Regions from separate parts of the Leptodesmis sp. genome, predicted to be linked through region 2. Evidence: predicted binding sites of a transcription regulator. Region 2 holds the regulator's gene; the other holds the start of a gene.
What was found. The regulator HrcA, encoded in region 2, represses chaperone genes, less so after heat shock. The targets are predictions, from matches to a motif close to ANTTAGCACTCNNNANTNNNGAGTGCTAANT.
Positions count from the first base shown of each region.

Region 1 (7,287 bases), on a different contig from region 2:
TCGCGTTTCTAACTGGGATCTCATCCCCGTGACCCCAGTTGTACTGACGAGGTAGATAAACCCTTGAGACCTGTCTGCGATCGCGCCCATTCGCTCCTTGGGGGTGGTGGGTGCAACCAGCAAAATCACTTCGATGCCATGCTGTTGGGCAGGTTGCAACAAAACCTCTGACTCTTCCAGGGGCAAATCGGGTACAACCAGTCCTTTCACACCAGCCGCTGCCACATCTTGCAGGAAGGACTCAACCCCCCGGTTGAGAATCGGGTTGTAGTAAGTGAATAGAACGATCGGCGCTCGAATGGATGGGCTAACCCGCCGCACGACCGCCAAAACTTGCTCTAACCGTGCCCCTTGCTTAAGGGCACGGGTTGCTGCCGCTTGAATAACGGGGCCATCTGCGAGGGGGTCAGAATAGGGAACCCCCAACTCGATCAGATCAGCCCCGTTGTCATCCAGGATTTTCAGTGCAGCTTCGGTGGTTGCAAGGTCTGGATCACCAGCGGTAATAAAGGGAATCAAAGCACAACGAGCACGGCTACGCAGTTGTTCAAAGCGTTGGGAAACAGAGGTCATTGGGCGTAACAGCTAGAGGACTAGGAGTTCAGTGAATTGTTAGAAGCAGATTTTTCCTGCTCGATTTCAGCTTGTAGTTGCGCCAGTTCCTCAGGAGTGAGTTCATCTAAACGCTTCTGCAAGACAGCATCATCATACTCCCTGCGTTGCTGATGGTAGGTCAGGTTTCCTGACACAGCCCGCAGCACATAGGTAGCCAGCCAACCGATCAATCCGGCAACCAGCAATGCCTGAGTCCAAATTCCCGCATTGGTGGGGTCGACTCCCATCAGACGAAAGACTACAAACACTAAGCCACCCGATGCCAATAGCCCAATACCTATACCAATGACATCAACCCGCCGCATTGGCTCCCTCAATCGAACGACGCTTGGGCCGGAAATTCAGGAAGGGAGCCAGCAGTAACAGGCCAGGGAAGAAGAAAAATACAAGAAAATACATAAACCCACGCTCGAAGGAGCTTGCAACGTACCAGCGAGCCTGCAGGTAGAAGTACACGATCGCTGGGATAACCACCAGAAAGGCTCCCGCCAGGACTAGATACAAGAGTGCAATAACCATCTTTAGGGTGAAAACAGTAACTCAGGTGTGCAAGCCCGTTATCGGGTAATGGGAATTATTCTATCGTTTGCCCGTCCCGATCTAGTTTTTTAACGATAGCGATTACCCATTTGAACTATAAAGTTGTACAAATCACTCAATTAATGATGGAATAGTACGAGTGGCTGATTAAATATCATAAAAGAGGTTGCTAAAACAGCCCATCTCCTTGGGGGCATGGCGGAATGGTAGACGCTACGGACTTAAAATCCGTTGACCGCAAGGTCGTGAGGGTTCAAGTCCCTCTGCCCCTATCTCTACTACTCTGATGCTGTCAGTCGTGATGTCGCTACTGCACATTTTCTCCATTGACGGGTAATGGATTCTAAGTTTAGAGTCTATCTAAAGGATGAATAATTCCCTCCCTTTATCCTGAAGACTAATCAGGAGGCTGCGAGGTCTTGTTACAATAGCTGCACTCAGTTGGCCTTGATGACGGAGATCACTTAAGGCTAGGGTTAAGTATCACAGCCCCCACTCTTGCTCCATCACTTCCACCATAGGGAAATATCTCATGATTAGCATAAGGGATCTGTTGCATGGACTAAAGGAATAAGAACAGCAGCAATGCCCTTCTGTGGCAGAAGTTATGATGCGTCACTAAAAACGAAATTACTTCTACTTCACCGGTGGGTTAGTCGTCTTTAAAGACACAAGAGCAAAACCTTTACGCATTCTGAGTCGTCATGATGATTGGGGAGCCGGTACAAAATTTTCAGCAGAATGATCAGCCCTACAGATTTCATCGATCGGGGCGTAACATTCAACAAGCACAAGATTGTATTTACGAGTTCTTACTTAGTATTGTTAAAAAATGGCCACCGGAAGAGGTTTTATTAGAGTTTAAACGACTATTTATCTTCCATACAGATTCTGTTAGTACGGGTGCTTTACATACGATCTACGAGGTTGTTTTCTCCGACAATCAGGAAGAATTCAGGCATACGTTAAAGCGATGTTGCTACATCCTGGTCAACAACTGGTATGCCAGCAGAAACTATAAGCCAATTCAAGAACTCATTCAAGTCTTTTCTGACCCCTTATTTAATCGGTACACGGCTTCTCCCACACTGAAGCGATTAAGAACCTGGATTATTGACTTTGTTAACAGTAAAGACTTTGAAGAACTCAAGTTATTTGCCTCTCGATATGAAGATCAGGCTCGTGGGCCCTGGGTGTCTCGCTATACATCCTATTTATTGGTCCCCCAATACATCAACCTGAAAAATCCGATCGAACAACGGGAAGCCGCCAGAGCACTTTCTAAACAGTTGAAAGACCGCTTTAAGTTTGATCTCGCGATGTATATTGCGCGATCGCAAACTCGCAACTCTGCGGCAGCCTCACTTAAAAACCCTACTGCTCTGGGCGATGAGGCTCTCCGACTGATCAAACTGATTGTAGTGCGACGAGGCCAATTCAGCTATACTAACCTGGCTAATATTTTTGCTAATCAAGTTGAGAATCTATCTTACCGAGAATTTAAACGTAGCCTCCTCAAATATCTAGCTTTTTCAGTAGAGAATCGCCATTTTGCCGATACGTTAACAGTAAAACTGAGCGAGAAGTTGGAGAAATTGTATGTGAGCTATGACAATGAAGTGGTCACCAGTGCTTTAATTCTTAGAACTTGTAATCGTATTATTGATGTCCTCACCACCGAAAATCAGACGGAACCATCTCCTTTATTTGTGCAATTGCTGAATCAGGGAAATGCTCTCACACTGGTTATTGTCTTACTTAAAATTATTCTAATTTGTAAGCATGCTCGAACCCATTTAGAAGCCCGCATTGCTGACTTAATTCAGTACTATCAGGACTACACAGAAAGTGAATGTGCATGGGTAGTGAACTTTCTAGAAGTTTTTAATGTTACCTTTGCCATTTATGCAGAAAACGTGCAGTATAACCTGGTCAAAATGGAGCAGCAAGCACCGGAAGAAGCCAAAATTTTCGATCCGGACACTTACCGTATTTTCTCTCAGCTAAAACAAGAAAAACAGTTGGAGTTATTTCCAAATGAATTAGTGCCGGATGAACTCATGTCTCAAGCAGATTTACTTGAAGAAGATCCTTAGAGGATGTTTTCAAGCTACTTTGGCGACTGAAGTCGCGGCTATACCGAGAAAACCTACCGATGCAGGTTACTGAAAACCTTGATTGTATTGAGTCTGCGTCGGCAGACTGGGTGAGTGTAGTCGCGGTTTTAACCGCCAGATACTTTTCAAACACCCTCTAATGCCTTTGCCTTATGCTTTGGGGCAATGACTTATTTTGATTTGTCTGCTGATCCAGCCAGCCCAGGCCGGCTCCCAAGGCTTCTGAGGCTACACTTACCAGCCGATAGAGTGCGACTACTCCCAGCAGCAAACCAGAGGAAAATTCGCGGCCTAGCAGGGAAATGATTGTAGCCTCAAACACCCCCATGCCTCCTGGGGCACCGGGTACTACTAGCCCCAGTAACCAGGCCAAGCTGAAGGCACTCAAGAGTACTGGCACTTGTGAGGGAGTAAACGAATTCAGAGCCTGAAACGTCAGTAGGAAACCTCCTCCTCTCAGTAGCAAAAATCCCAATTCTCCTAACAAACCCATCCATGGGTAGTGATTTAAGGAAAAAGGGGTTGCTACAGGTTCTAGGACTGGCGTAGCTTTCTGTTTTGCTTTGGCTAATTTACGAATAAGCAGATTCAGCACTGTGGGATGTAGGGCCAGGAGTATTCCGGCCAATATAAGCAAGTGCAGTAAGAGGCCCAGAAACCCGTACTGGCTTGCGATCGCCTGACTACTCAAGACGGCCACCAGTAAGGCCGCCGCCGCCATTAACAGGGGTTCCAACAAAACGCTGACTGTGGCTGTTTCTAGGGATGCACCTGCTTGAGTAGCGGCTTGCACTCGTCCATAGTAGTGCCAGATATTTCCCGGCAAATATTTAGCAATATTGGTTTGTAGGTACGTCTGAATAATCCAATTCCACGGTACTACCTGCTGGAAGTCTCGGCGCAAGATCCATCCCCAAACCCAGCCTGCCACAATGTGAGCATATAAGGTCACTCCCAGCGCCATGATTAAGCAGGCCCATCCTGTCTCCGTGATGCGAATGCTGGTGACGCTCTCCCAGTTTTGTTTCAGTACTGCAGCCAGAAAGAACAGACAAGCGCCCAGGATAACCCAGCGCAACAATGGTTTCAGACGGGATGCGATTACCTTCATGAATTTCAGCATTACTCCAATGGTTTGCTTTGTTGACTGTACCTCACGGCTTTAGCATCCCCAACCCTTAATCCCTAATTCCCAATGCCGTCTTGCAAATGCGAAAGCAATCTGTAACTCCCAGAAAAACAGGAAAACAGCCATTAAGCTGAGGGATTATTTTTGTAAACCATTTGAGTAAGGGCTGGATATGCGTGTTTTACTCTTCTATCCACGATTTCCCAAGAGCTACTGGTCGTTCGAAAAAGCACTGGAGCTTGTAGATCGCAAAGTAATGTTGCCCCCGTTGGGTCTGGTAACAGTTGCGGCCATCCTCCCCCAGGACTGGGACTATAAGCTGGTCGATTGCAATGTTCGATCCGTAACTGAAAAAGAGTGGGAGTGGGCTGACATCGTTATCGTCTCAGGCATGATCGTACAGAAAAACGATCTGCTGAATCAGATTCAAGATGCCAAACGAAGAGGTAAGCCAGTCGCCGTTGGAGGCCCTTACGCCACGGCTCTGCCCCAGGAAGTTGTAGCCGCTGGAGCTGACTATCTGATTCTGGACGAGGGAGAGATTACACTCCCCATGTTTGTCGAAGCCATCTGCCAGAAGCAGCCTCAAGGCATCTTTCGAGCCAATGGCGATAAGCCCGATGTGACAACAACTCCCATCCCTCGGTTTGATTTGTTGGACTTTTCAGCCTATGACAGCATGGCTATTCAGTTCTCGCGGGGCTGCCCCTTTCAGTGCGAATTCTGCGACATTATTGTGCTGTATGGCCGCAAGCCCCGAACAAAAACACCTGGTCAGCTTTTAGCAGAGTTAGAGCGTTTATATGAACTGGGCTGGCGACAGGCTATCTTTATGGTGGATGACAACTTTATTGGCAATAAGCGCAACGTCAAGTTGCTGCTCAGGGAATTAAAATCCTGGATGATGGCCCACCATCACTACCCCTTTCGCTTTAACACAGAAGCTTCAGTCGATCTCGCTCAGGATCAAGAACTGATGGATTTAATGCTGGAATGTAACTTCACCGCTGTTTTTCTGGGAATTGAGACTCCTGATGCAGCCAGCTTAATGGTAACTCACAAGTTTCAAAATACTCGTGATTCCCTGACTGATTCTGTAGATACCATTGTGCGCTCTGGGTTACGGGTGATGGCAGGTTTTATCATTGGATTTGATGGGGAACAACCTGGAGCGGGCGATCGCATTGTTCGGTTCATTGAACAAACTGCTATTCCAATAGCCGTGTTGAGTATGCTACAAGCCCTGCCGGATACAGCTCTCTGGTATCGCCTAAAGAAAGAAGGACGATTACGCGAACAGAATTTAGGTGCAGCAGATATAAATCAAACAACCCTGATGAACTTTGTACCCAGTCGTCCCCTGGAAGAGATTGCCAGGGAATATATCAATGCCTTTTGGGAGTTGTATGAGCCAATGAAGTATTTGCAACGAACCTACCGCCATTTCCTGAAAATGGGAGCCCCCAAGTGTTCCGTGCCAATGCGACCCATTAGTTGGGTGAATATTCGCGCCTTGCTGACTATCTGTTGGCGACAGGGCCTTGTTCGTAAAACTCGCTGGCAATTTTGGCTGAACTTGTTGGGTATTTTGCGGCATAACCCCAGGGTTTGGCAGCATTACCTCAGTGTCTGCACCCTCTATGAGCATTTTCTGGAGTACCGGACGATCGTCAAAACTCAAATCGAGGCGCAGCTAGACGATTATCTAACTGAATGTGAAGCTGCGGTTGGAATGCCTCATGAGCCAGGTACCGTTCCGGCAATCGCACGTTGAACATTGGGATTAAGTACAAAGTCTAGGGTGATGAGATGGGGGCATGATGGGATAACGAAGCTAGGATAACGAGAAGAGGGGGAGGTGTAGAGAAGATGGCAAAGACAGGGGAGGGAGAGACAGTCTGGCATTCTTCGTCTCTGGTGATTTCCTCGATCACCCTCATCTTTCTCACCTTCCCGATTCCTCCCTGATGGCTGCCACCTCAGATTAGCTTGATGGCCCGAAAGCCAAAATACAAACCCATTGCTAATCCAAAAGCGCCCCCTAACAGCACAACGTAACTCACAACTCCAGACATACGTACATCTCCATCAGATCTAACAAAACTATACAAAACTATGGCACTCCACAGTGCAGTAGGATGCAAGAAGACAAGAGGGATTTTAGATTTGCAATTTTGGATTGTCTTTTGTCCTCTGTCCCTGGTATCCCAATGACGAATGAGCAATGACACTTCCGCCCGATCTGCTCTCCAATCCCTTATCCCCAAGCCCCGATCCCTGATCTCCACATCCCAACCCATGCCATCCATCATTCCCGTTCAGCTTCCTCAAAATTCCTACAGCATCACGATCGCTCCAGGTGGACTGGATCAGTTAGGAGCAGAAATGCAGTCCCTCAAGCTGGGCCAAAAGGTATTGCTCGTTTCCAATCCTGTCATTTTCCGGCACTACGGAGAGCGGGCGATCGCAGCTCTGGAAACAGCCGGATTTGCCGTAGACTCATGCATTTTGCCGGCTGGGGAACGGTATAAAACACCTGCGACGCTCCAGAAAATTTATGATGCAGCCCTGGATTTTCGGATTGAACGCTCCTCGACCTTTGTGGCATTAGGGGGTGGGGTGATTGGAGATATGACGGGATTTGCGGCGGCGACCTGGCTACGGGGTGTGAATGTGGTGCAGGTGCCTACCTCCCTGTTAGCCATGGTAGATGCGGCGATCGGCGGCAAAACGGGGGTGAACCATCCCAGAGGTAAGAATTTAATTGGAGCTTTCCATCAGCCACGCTTAGTTCTGATTGATTCTCAGATATTAAAGACACTGCCAGCACGAGAGTTTCGATCTGCGATCGCAGAGGTGATTAAGTACGGCGTGATCTGGGATGCG
Region 1 covers NZ_JBRAGO010000081.1:954-8,240, forward strand. Annotated here, with positions in the region: gene trpA (tryptophan synthase subunit alpha) at 1-573, opposite strand, end outside; gene ACUVQO_RS16700 (DUF3007 family protein) at 594-920, opposite strand; gene ndhL (NAD(P)H-quinone oxidoreductase subunit L) at 907-1,134, opposite strand; tRNA gene ACUVQO_RS16710 (tRNA-Leu) at 1,345-1,427, shown strand; gene ACUVQO_RS16715 (hypothetical protein) at 1,860-3,251, shown strand; gene ACUVQO_RS16720 (lysylphosphatidylglycerol synthase domain-containing protein) at 3,409-4,383, opposite strand; gene ACUVQO_RS16725 (B12-binding domain-containing radical SAM protein) at 4,574-6,175, shown strand; gene petL (cytochrome b6-f complex subunit PetL) at 6,381-6,476, opposite strand; gene aroB (3-dehydroquinate synthase) at 6,619-7,287, shown strand, end outside.
Region 1: ACUVQO_RS16720 (lysylphosphatidylglycerol synthase domain-containing protein) is a predicted target of HrcA. The motif match lies at 4,433-4,463, and genes of this name have one in related genera.

Region 2 (7,287 bases):
ATTTCGTCCTTAAATTGATCGCGAATCGTGACCAGTTGATCAAATTCCGGTTGCACGGAACGAATCTTTTGTCTCAGTTCTTGAATACTTTCGCTGAGTAAAGGAATGCGGCGATCGCAGGCTTCATGCACAGTACGGTAAGCTTGTCAGGCAATTAATTTGGCCTGCCGCAGTTCCGAGATGGCCCGCTCCTTCGTCAAAAAGTAATTCAATGCTTTGATGAATTCGGAAAAGCCCGTGCCTTCCAGTGAGCCATTTTTTAACCGCTGACGCAAAGCATTGAGAGAAGAGACTTCAAACACGCGATCGTCATAACGATCCTCACCTTCTACCTGACAATAGGGAGTGAGATTGGTTCTAAACACCTGCCGCACCCGATCTTCTGCTTCATGCAAAGCCGTTAAATCTTCTGGATCAATCAAGCGATTTTGAATTTCATCCCAGTAATTAATCAGAAAGAACACGGACAAACCCCGATCTTTGATGTAATTTTCCAAATAACGCTGTTCTCCCAGAGTATATGGCTGGGTAGCACTGAGAACAAACAAAATCGTATGGCAGTTGTTGATATATCCCAGCGTTAACTGATTGCGTTGCTCTGTGTCATTCAATCCCGGACTGTCAATAATTTGCACGCCCTTTTCTAACAGAGTCAGCGGATACTGTACCTCGGCATAAGCCACATTGGGAAAGGCAATAATGCCTTCTTCCTGTAGTTTCTTTGCTTCCTCCGGTGGAATGGTGTAATGCTGTTTGAAGGTTTCAAAATCGAGTCGTTCTGGTGTGCGATCGTCTTTGAAATGCACCGTTACTTGCTTATCCTGCCCATAACTGAGGACGGTCAGGACAGCAGTGCAGGGATTTACGTCAGTCGGCAAAATGTTTTCGCCAATTAGGGCATTCAGGAAGGTACTTTTGCCCCGTTTCATGTCGCCCAGCACCAGCAGCGAAACACGCTCTCCCCTAAATTCCGGCTGACTAACTCTAAATCTTCGATCGCACTCTCCAAACCTAACTTAGCGGAAGCGGTTTCTCCCTCCTGTTCTACCTGGGTGAGGGTATTGGCGATTGCATTCAAATATCCCGAAAACTCCTGACGCGCTTTGGCAACTTTATCTAAATCACTAATAAAACTTTCAGCTTTATAAGCCATTGGAACTCCTCAAGGTGGAAATACGACAGGCCAAAACTGATGTGCTAAGAACACACCAGGGCAACAACCAGCTATTTCCAGGTGAATACTTCCGCAATCTTTCCAGACCAACTCGTTAACAAGATGTTGTGATTATCTGCACTTAACGAGCAATCTTTATACCATGCTTGTTTCCATCATGCAGGGGAAAATTTGCGATCGCCATCCTCCACCTATGCAATCCCCTATCCTCCAGTTGGGTGAGGCAAGATGTGAGAATTTCAAGAGCACGATCGCGACACCGAAGCCGGATTGATGTAGGATGAATAGATATTTTAGTACAAATATACTATATATCCTCGGTTGCAGGGTTGCCTCAGCGCCAGCCTGTCCGCTCTCCCCACGGTGGGTGCAGTAGGATAGTGATTAAGGATTTTGGATTAGATCATCCGAATCAAATTGCGATCGATCTCGACAGATAAAGATCCCCCTGCCTCCAGCATCCCCCTTATGAAGGGGGACTGAGGGGATCGGTGTAAAGGTTTTGTTTACCTCTCAGGTCTATGTCTCAGCCGTTGCTATCTGAAGAAATTGTCAGGCCTGACATCAGCCATCTGGTACTGGAAGATGAAGTTCCGGTGGATAACTTTCAATCTGAAAAACAACAGCGGCTGCTGGTAGAACCCCTCTACAGTTCGCCCGTCATTCCTCCACCTTTCATTGCCGCCGCCAATGTTGGCATTTTCTACAGTATTAACCAGGACGGCATTGCCCCGGATGTCTTTCTCAGCCTGGGAGTGCAAATGCCAGACAACTGGGTAGAGCGACACAATCGTTCCTATTTGGTGTGGGAATTTGGCAAAGTTCCCGAAGTGGCGATCGAAGTTGTCTCCAACCGCAAAGGCAACGAACTGGGCAGCAAAAAAGAGATCTATGCCCGGATAAAGGTGGATTATTACGTCGTCTTCGATCCCCTGCGGCAACTGCAACAACCCGACGAGTTGAACGGCTCTCTCCTGAAAATCTGGGCGTTAAGTGCAGGCCGCTACATTGAACTCACACCTCCTGAGGGACTGAATGTGGGTGAACCAATTTATCTAGACACCGTAAACCTGGGACTGACTCTCTGGGAAGGCGAATTTGAAATGGTGCCTGGAATTTGGTTGCGCTGGTGCGATCGTGCTGGAATCGTCATTCCCACAGGCGCAGAAGCCAGAGCGATAGAACAGCAACGAGCTGACCAAGAACGCCAACGGGCCGATCGCTTAGCCGATCGCTTGCGGGCGATGGGAATTGATCCAGACGAAGTATAAACATTTCTATTGGCTCAAAGTATCGGACAAATAATCCGCTGTGGCTTCTACCAGGGCGATCGCATTCTCATACATCATCCGGGTGGGGCCTAACATGCCGACACTACCAACGGGAATATCTCCCTTACGGTAAGTCGAAGAAATCAGGGTACAGGTACGAATCGGTTCTAAAGGATTTTCTGCCCCAATCCGAATCGTCACTCGCTTACCGAGTTGGTCAAAAGGAGAGGGCTCAAAAATTAAGGGCAGCAATTGATCCTGTTCGTCTTCCAGAAGATGCACGATCGTTTGTACCTGCTGCACTTCAGAAAACTCTGGTTGGCGCATCACCTCAGACAATCCACTGATCAAAATTTGGGTAGGCGCGGGAGCCTGGGAACGGCGCGATAACTCAGTGAGAATGGTCTTTAAGAAATCCCCGTAGCGCTGAAAATCCCGATCGAGTTCACTCCAATCGATCGTCGACAATTCTGCGATCGCTTTACCCCGCAGATGGCTGTTCAAGAAGTTCGACAAGAGTTGCAATTCCTGTTCCAGCAATTCCGCATCCGGTTCTGCTTCTCCCTCACTTCTGGGTAAGTCGATCAACGTGGATTGGGTTTCATAGGAATCCGTCACGCAGATCAACATCACCCGTTGCAGATCCACAGGCACCAGTTGAACATGATGGAGGCGGGTTGTGTACATCTGGGGCATCGTGATTAGCGCCACATAGCCCGTCACCGTCGCCAGGATTTGGGCCGCCCGTCGCAGCATTGATTCCAGATTCCAATCTTCGCCACTGAGGCGATCGCTCAACAGTTGTTCAGCCTGCTGCACGAACTGCTTGGAGGGAGGAATCAGTTGATCGACATAAATGCGATAGCCCGAATCCGATGGTACCCGTCCCGCCGAAGTATGCGGCTGATAGAGTAAGCCAACCTTTTCCAACACGCCCATTGCATTCCGAATCGTAGCGGAACTCACGCTCAGGTTATATTCTTTCACCAATGTTTCTGAACCGACGGGTTCTGCAGTGGCAATATAGTGGCGCACAGTAGCCCAGAGAACCTGCTGTTGGCGATTGGTCAGTTGAACCGGAAAGGACATAAGTAAAGAATGGTCTAAAAGAAGTTTAAAAATAAGGCTGGAATGTATTCACTATAAGGGTGAACTTACTAAACTGTCATGTTGCCAGCGGTATCTAACAAAACGCTCACAGGCTCTACCTCCAAAAATTAAGGAAGTAGAGCCTGTAATGTCTTATTTTAGACAGGCATTGGGTAGGGCTGTTCCGGCGGAATGTCTTTACTAATAGCGTCCGTAGGAACCCGTGCCCCGGTTTGACCAGCTATCTCCACTGCCCGCAGAGCGCCGTCTATCGCCACCCCGGTTGTCTTCACGAGGTCTGGCTTTATTCACTTTCATCTCACGGCCCATCCACTCGGCTCCATCCAGAGCCTCGATCGCCGCATCTTCTTCTGCATCCGTATTCATTTCCACAAAGCTAAAGCCCCGTGATCTTCCGGTTTCCCGGTCAATCATCAGTTGCACCCGCTTTACGGAACCATACTCCGCAAAAATTTCAGTCAAATCTTCTTGGGTAACCTTATAGGAAAGGTTGCCAACATAAATAGCCATGGCTTACTTTAAGTCTCCAGAAATCCAAATGTGTAGAGGGTTGAGTCCGGAGAGAAGCCTGTCGAATATGGAATAGACAAACATTGCTGCAGCCGAATCAATCTCAGAGCTTAAGTCTAACATAATGTCAGTCCTACAAACAGGGTCTAGAGGTTAAAACTGCGGCGATTTCAAGAAATTTGCCCTCCTCTTCAAGTTAAACCAAGTCCAGCTAGAAAACGGTCGTTTTCCGATCAGAAAAACTGCGTTTCTGGAGTTGGACAAGATTGAACTATTGGGGAGCAATAAATACATTGCCAACCTCATCCCGGACAGTAACTCGAGTGGTGCGCATACCTCCCTTGGCATCAGTTACTTTACATTCAAATGTCTCGCCAACCTTGACAATTCTGGCTTTTCCTCCACAATCGACTGTAACAGGCCCACCACCCTGACTTTGTACACTTTGTTGAATGAAGGTATTGAGCTTGGTGAGCAGCAGGAGTCCCTTGGTACTCCAATTAAATTGTCCCGGTTGGTCGGTTGGCTCTACAACCCCCGTGAAGATGCCTACTTCCGATGTGATCGTGCAGTTATAAGTCGTTCCGGCTTTTTCCACCAGATCGGCTGGACAATCCACCGCCTGCACCGTCAGACCTGTGGCTTTGGCAACCAGATCGGCCAGTTTAGTTTCCACGACTTTGACGGAAGGGGGCTTTTCAGCGGTGGAAGTCGGAGACGGAGTAGGGGTTGGAGAAGTGGGAATGGTCAGAGTAGGAGTAGGAGAAGCATCGGTTGGAACTCCAGCAGGACCTGGAGAGGTAGCAGTTTGCAACGGGGAAGTGCAACTGGTCAGTAGCATCAGGCCACCCAGGAATGCATAGTAAAAGAAAAAGTGGGCCTTTACTAAACTGATATTGGCATTACGGGCTGCCTGGTCATTCTGATTCGTCATATCTCTTCCCACCGATCGCTTGCCGCTACCCATTATGCCGATCATTTCCTGCTTGTGATGATCACGGACTGACAATTTATCCTGGCATTTACGACGGCAGTAAGGAGACATGGGCAAAAACAATCTTCCAGCCTTCGGGAAACTTGCGCCAGACCTAACTCTGCCGTCCCCATCGGGGAATACCTGCGATCGTTCGGTAAAACTCCAACGTTACCGTTGCCGTGTCGTTGCCAAAAGTAACCACCTTCAGGTTAGAAATTTCCCGTGCCAGGTCTTTAACCGGACGTTCCTGTCGAAAGGTACGAATTGCCTCCATGCCATAAAGATTTTCCGTAGCCCCAAACCGTACCACCTCTGGCGAGTCCCAAAACAGCGCATCCAATGTAGCCAGGTCATTCTCACAGAGGGCTGTTTCGTAGGTCAGGTACAACTGGGTCAACTCAGCCACCAAGGCAGGGTTATTCACTGGGCTCATGGCAGGGACACCTGATCGGGTTCAGCTTCAAAAATATAGTGATAATCAAACACTAAAGCATGGGGATGACGAATGATCGAAAAGCCAAAATTGGTGGTTACTTCAGTGGTGAAGGTAGCCATTGCCAGTTCTACCAACTTTTTCTCGCTCATCACAGGTTGCTTGACAAAATAATCACGACGAGCGAAAAATAAATGTTCATCCTTCGGAACAATAATCTGATTAATCCGGTGAGCGTGCTGGATTGGTTTGATATAAGTCTGGATAAATTCATCCTGGTTGCGTTGTAAACGATATAGTCGTTCGTGCTGATACCAACTCATACGGAACATCATTTTGATCAGCTCAAAGCCCAAAATGTAATAGAAGACATGGTTCCGCTCTTCCGTACTCATCACCAGTCGCAATGCAGATTCCAGGTAAAGGTCAGGCTGAATACGCATGTCCTGGGCGGAGTGAATATAGAATTGACGAATGTATTGCCTGAGGGAACTGGTGTTGAGATTGGTGGTCAGTCTAAATTTTTTGAGATAAGAGTTCACTTTTTGCTGCGTGTCCCGGTCTTCCAAAACCTTACACACCAGACCATCTGCTGTATAGTCATCTAAAAATTTAGCCCGCATTTCGGGTGAAGCCGCGACAATGAGATGACACAACGACAACACATACCGACGCTCAGCCCAGGGTAAACTCTCTGCCCACTCTCTAGCCTTGGGAGGCAACTTGAACAGCAGGTTTTCAGAAAGAGTCAAGTCTTGTAATGGAAAAAGGAACTCTGCAGGCTTTTGCATAAGTAGAAAATCACTCAGGTTGAATCGCGCTAACCCTTTTGTATCAGTGTTCCCCAGCGATCGCTGGGAGAATCAATCAGGATCGTTGTCCACAGCGCTTCGTGCTTCCTGCGATCAATTGATTTAGACGGAATTCACCCGGTAGATGGGGCGGTTCTTGCTACCTGTGAGTGAATTCTGGAGGCCAAATTGTTCTTTACAGTAGAGGTATTAGACCTTTACCCAATCACGTAAACCTATGGCACCTTCCGATAGAGAGTCCTCTCCCGATCCTGTGCGCGATGCGATCGCCGCTGCGATGCGAGCTTCTCAAACAATCGCCGATCACCTGAAGCAAACCGCGATCGTAGTGGATGATATGGTAGCCCCTAAACTCTATCGGTTTGTCGAGCAAGGAACAGAAACGATCGGTCGGGTCGTCACCCCCTTTGCCGAAAATCCGCGATCGTTAAATTTGCCACGAAGGTGCCTGTGCTCAACTGGTTGATGGCCGCAATGGGACAGGTGGATACAGTACGAGTACAACAGGATGTGGATAACCTGCGGCGACAGTATCCTGCAGAAACCGAGAACCAGTTGGCCCACCGTGTTATGGTTGATACCTCCTGGAAAGCGGCGGGTGTTGGTTTAGCGACGAACCTGATTCCACCTCTGGCTTTGAGTTTGTTTGCTGTAGATATGGGCGCGATCGCCGTCCTGCAAGCAGAAATGCTCTACCGGATCGCTGCTATCTATGGCTTCCCTCCTACCGATTCCACTCGTCGAGGTGAAGTTCTAGCCCTCTGGGGATTATCAACTGGAAGTTCTGGCTTAATGAAATCGGGACTGAGTGCTTTAGAAGTGATTCCCGCTGTGGGAACCGCCATTGGAGTCAGCAGCGATGCGGGACTGCTATACGGTTTGGGACATCTGGCCTGTCGCTTTTACGAGGAAAAACGCAAGGCGGTTAAAAGGAATTCCTAAAAATCCTTCTGCATTGTACGATCGCACTTATCGCAAACAACGCATTACTTGGTGGTGCA
Region 2 covers NZ_JBRAGO010000020.1:15,974-23,260, reverse strand. Annotated here, with positions in the region: partial or broken gene ACUVQO_RS06535 (dynamin family protein) at 1-929, opposite strand, end outside; gene ACUVQO_RS06530 (hypothetical protein) at 926-1,153, opposite strand; gene ACUVQO_RS06525 (Uma2 family endonuclease) at 1,696-2,445, shown strand; gene hrcA (heat-inducible transcriptional repressor HrcA) at 2,452-3,534, opposite strand; gene ACUVQO_RS06515 (RNA recognition motif domain-containing protein) at 3,736-4,065, opposite strand; gene ACUVQO_RS06510 (hypothetical protein) at 4,337-5,116, opposite strand; gene ACUVQO_RS06505 (AtzH-like domain-containing protein) at 5,154-5,474, opposite strand; gene ACUVQO_RS06500 (cobyrinic acid a,c-diamide synthase) at 5,471-6,226, opposite strand; gene ACUVQO_RS06495 (hypothetical protein) at 6,504-6,752, shown strand; gene ACUVQO_RS06490 (hypothetical protein) at 6,737-7,228, shown strand.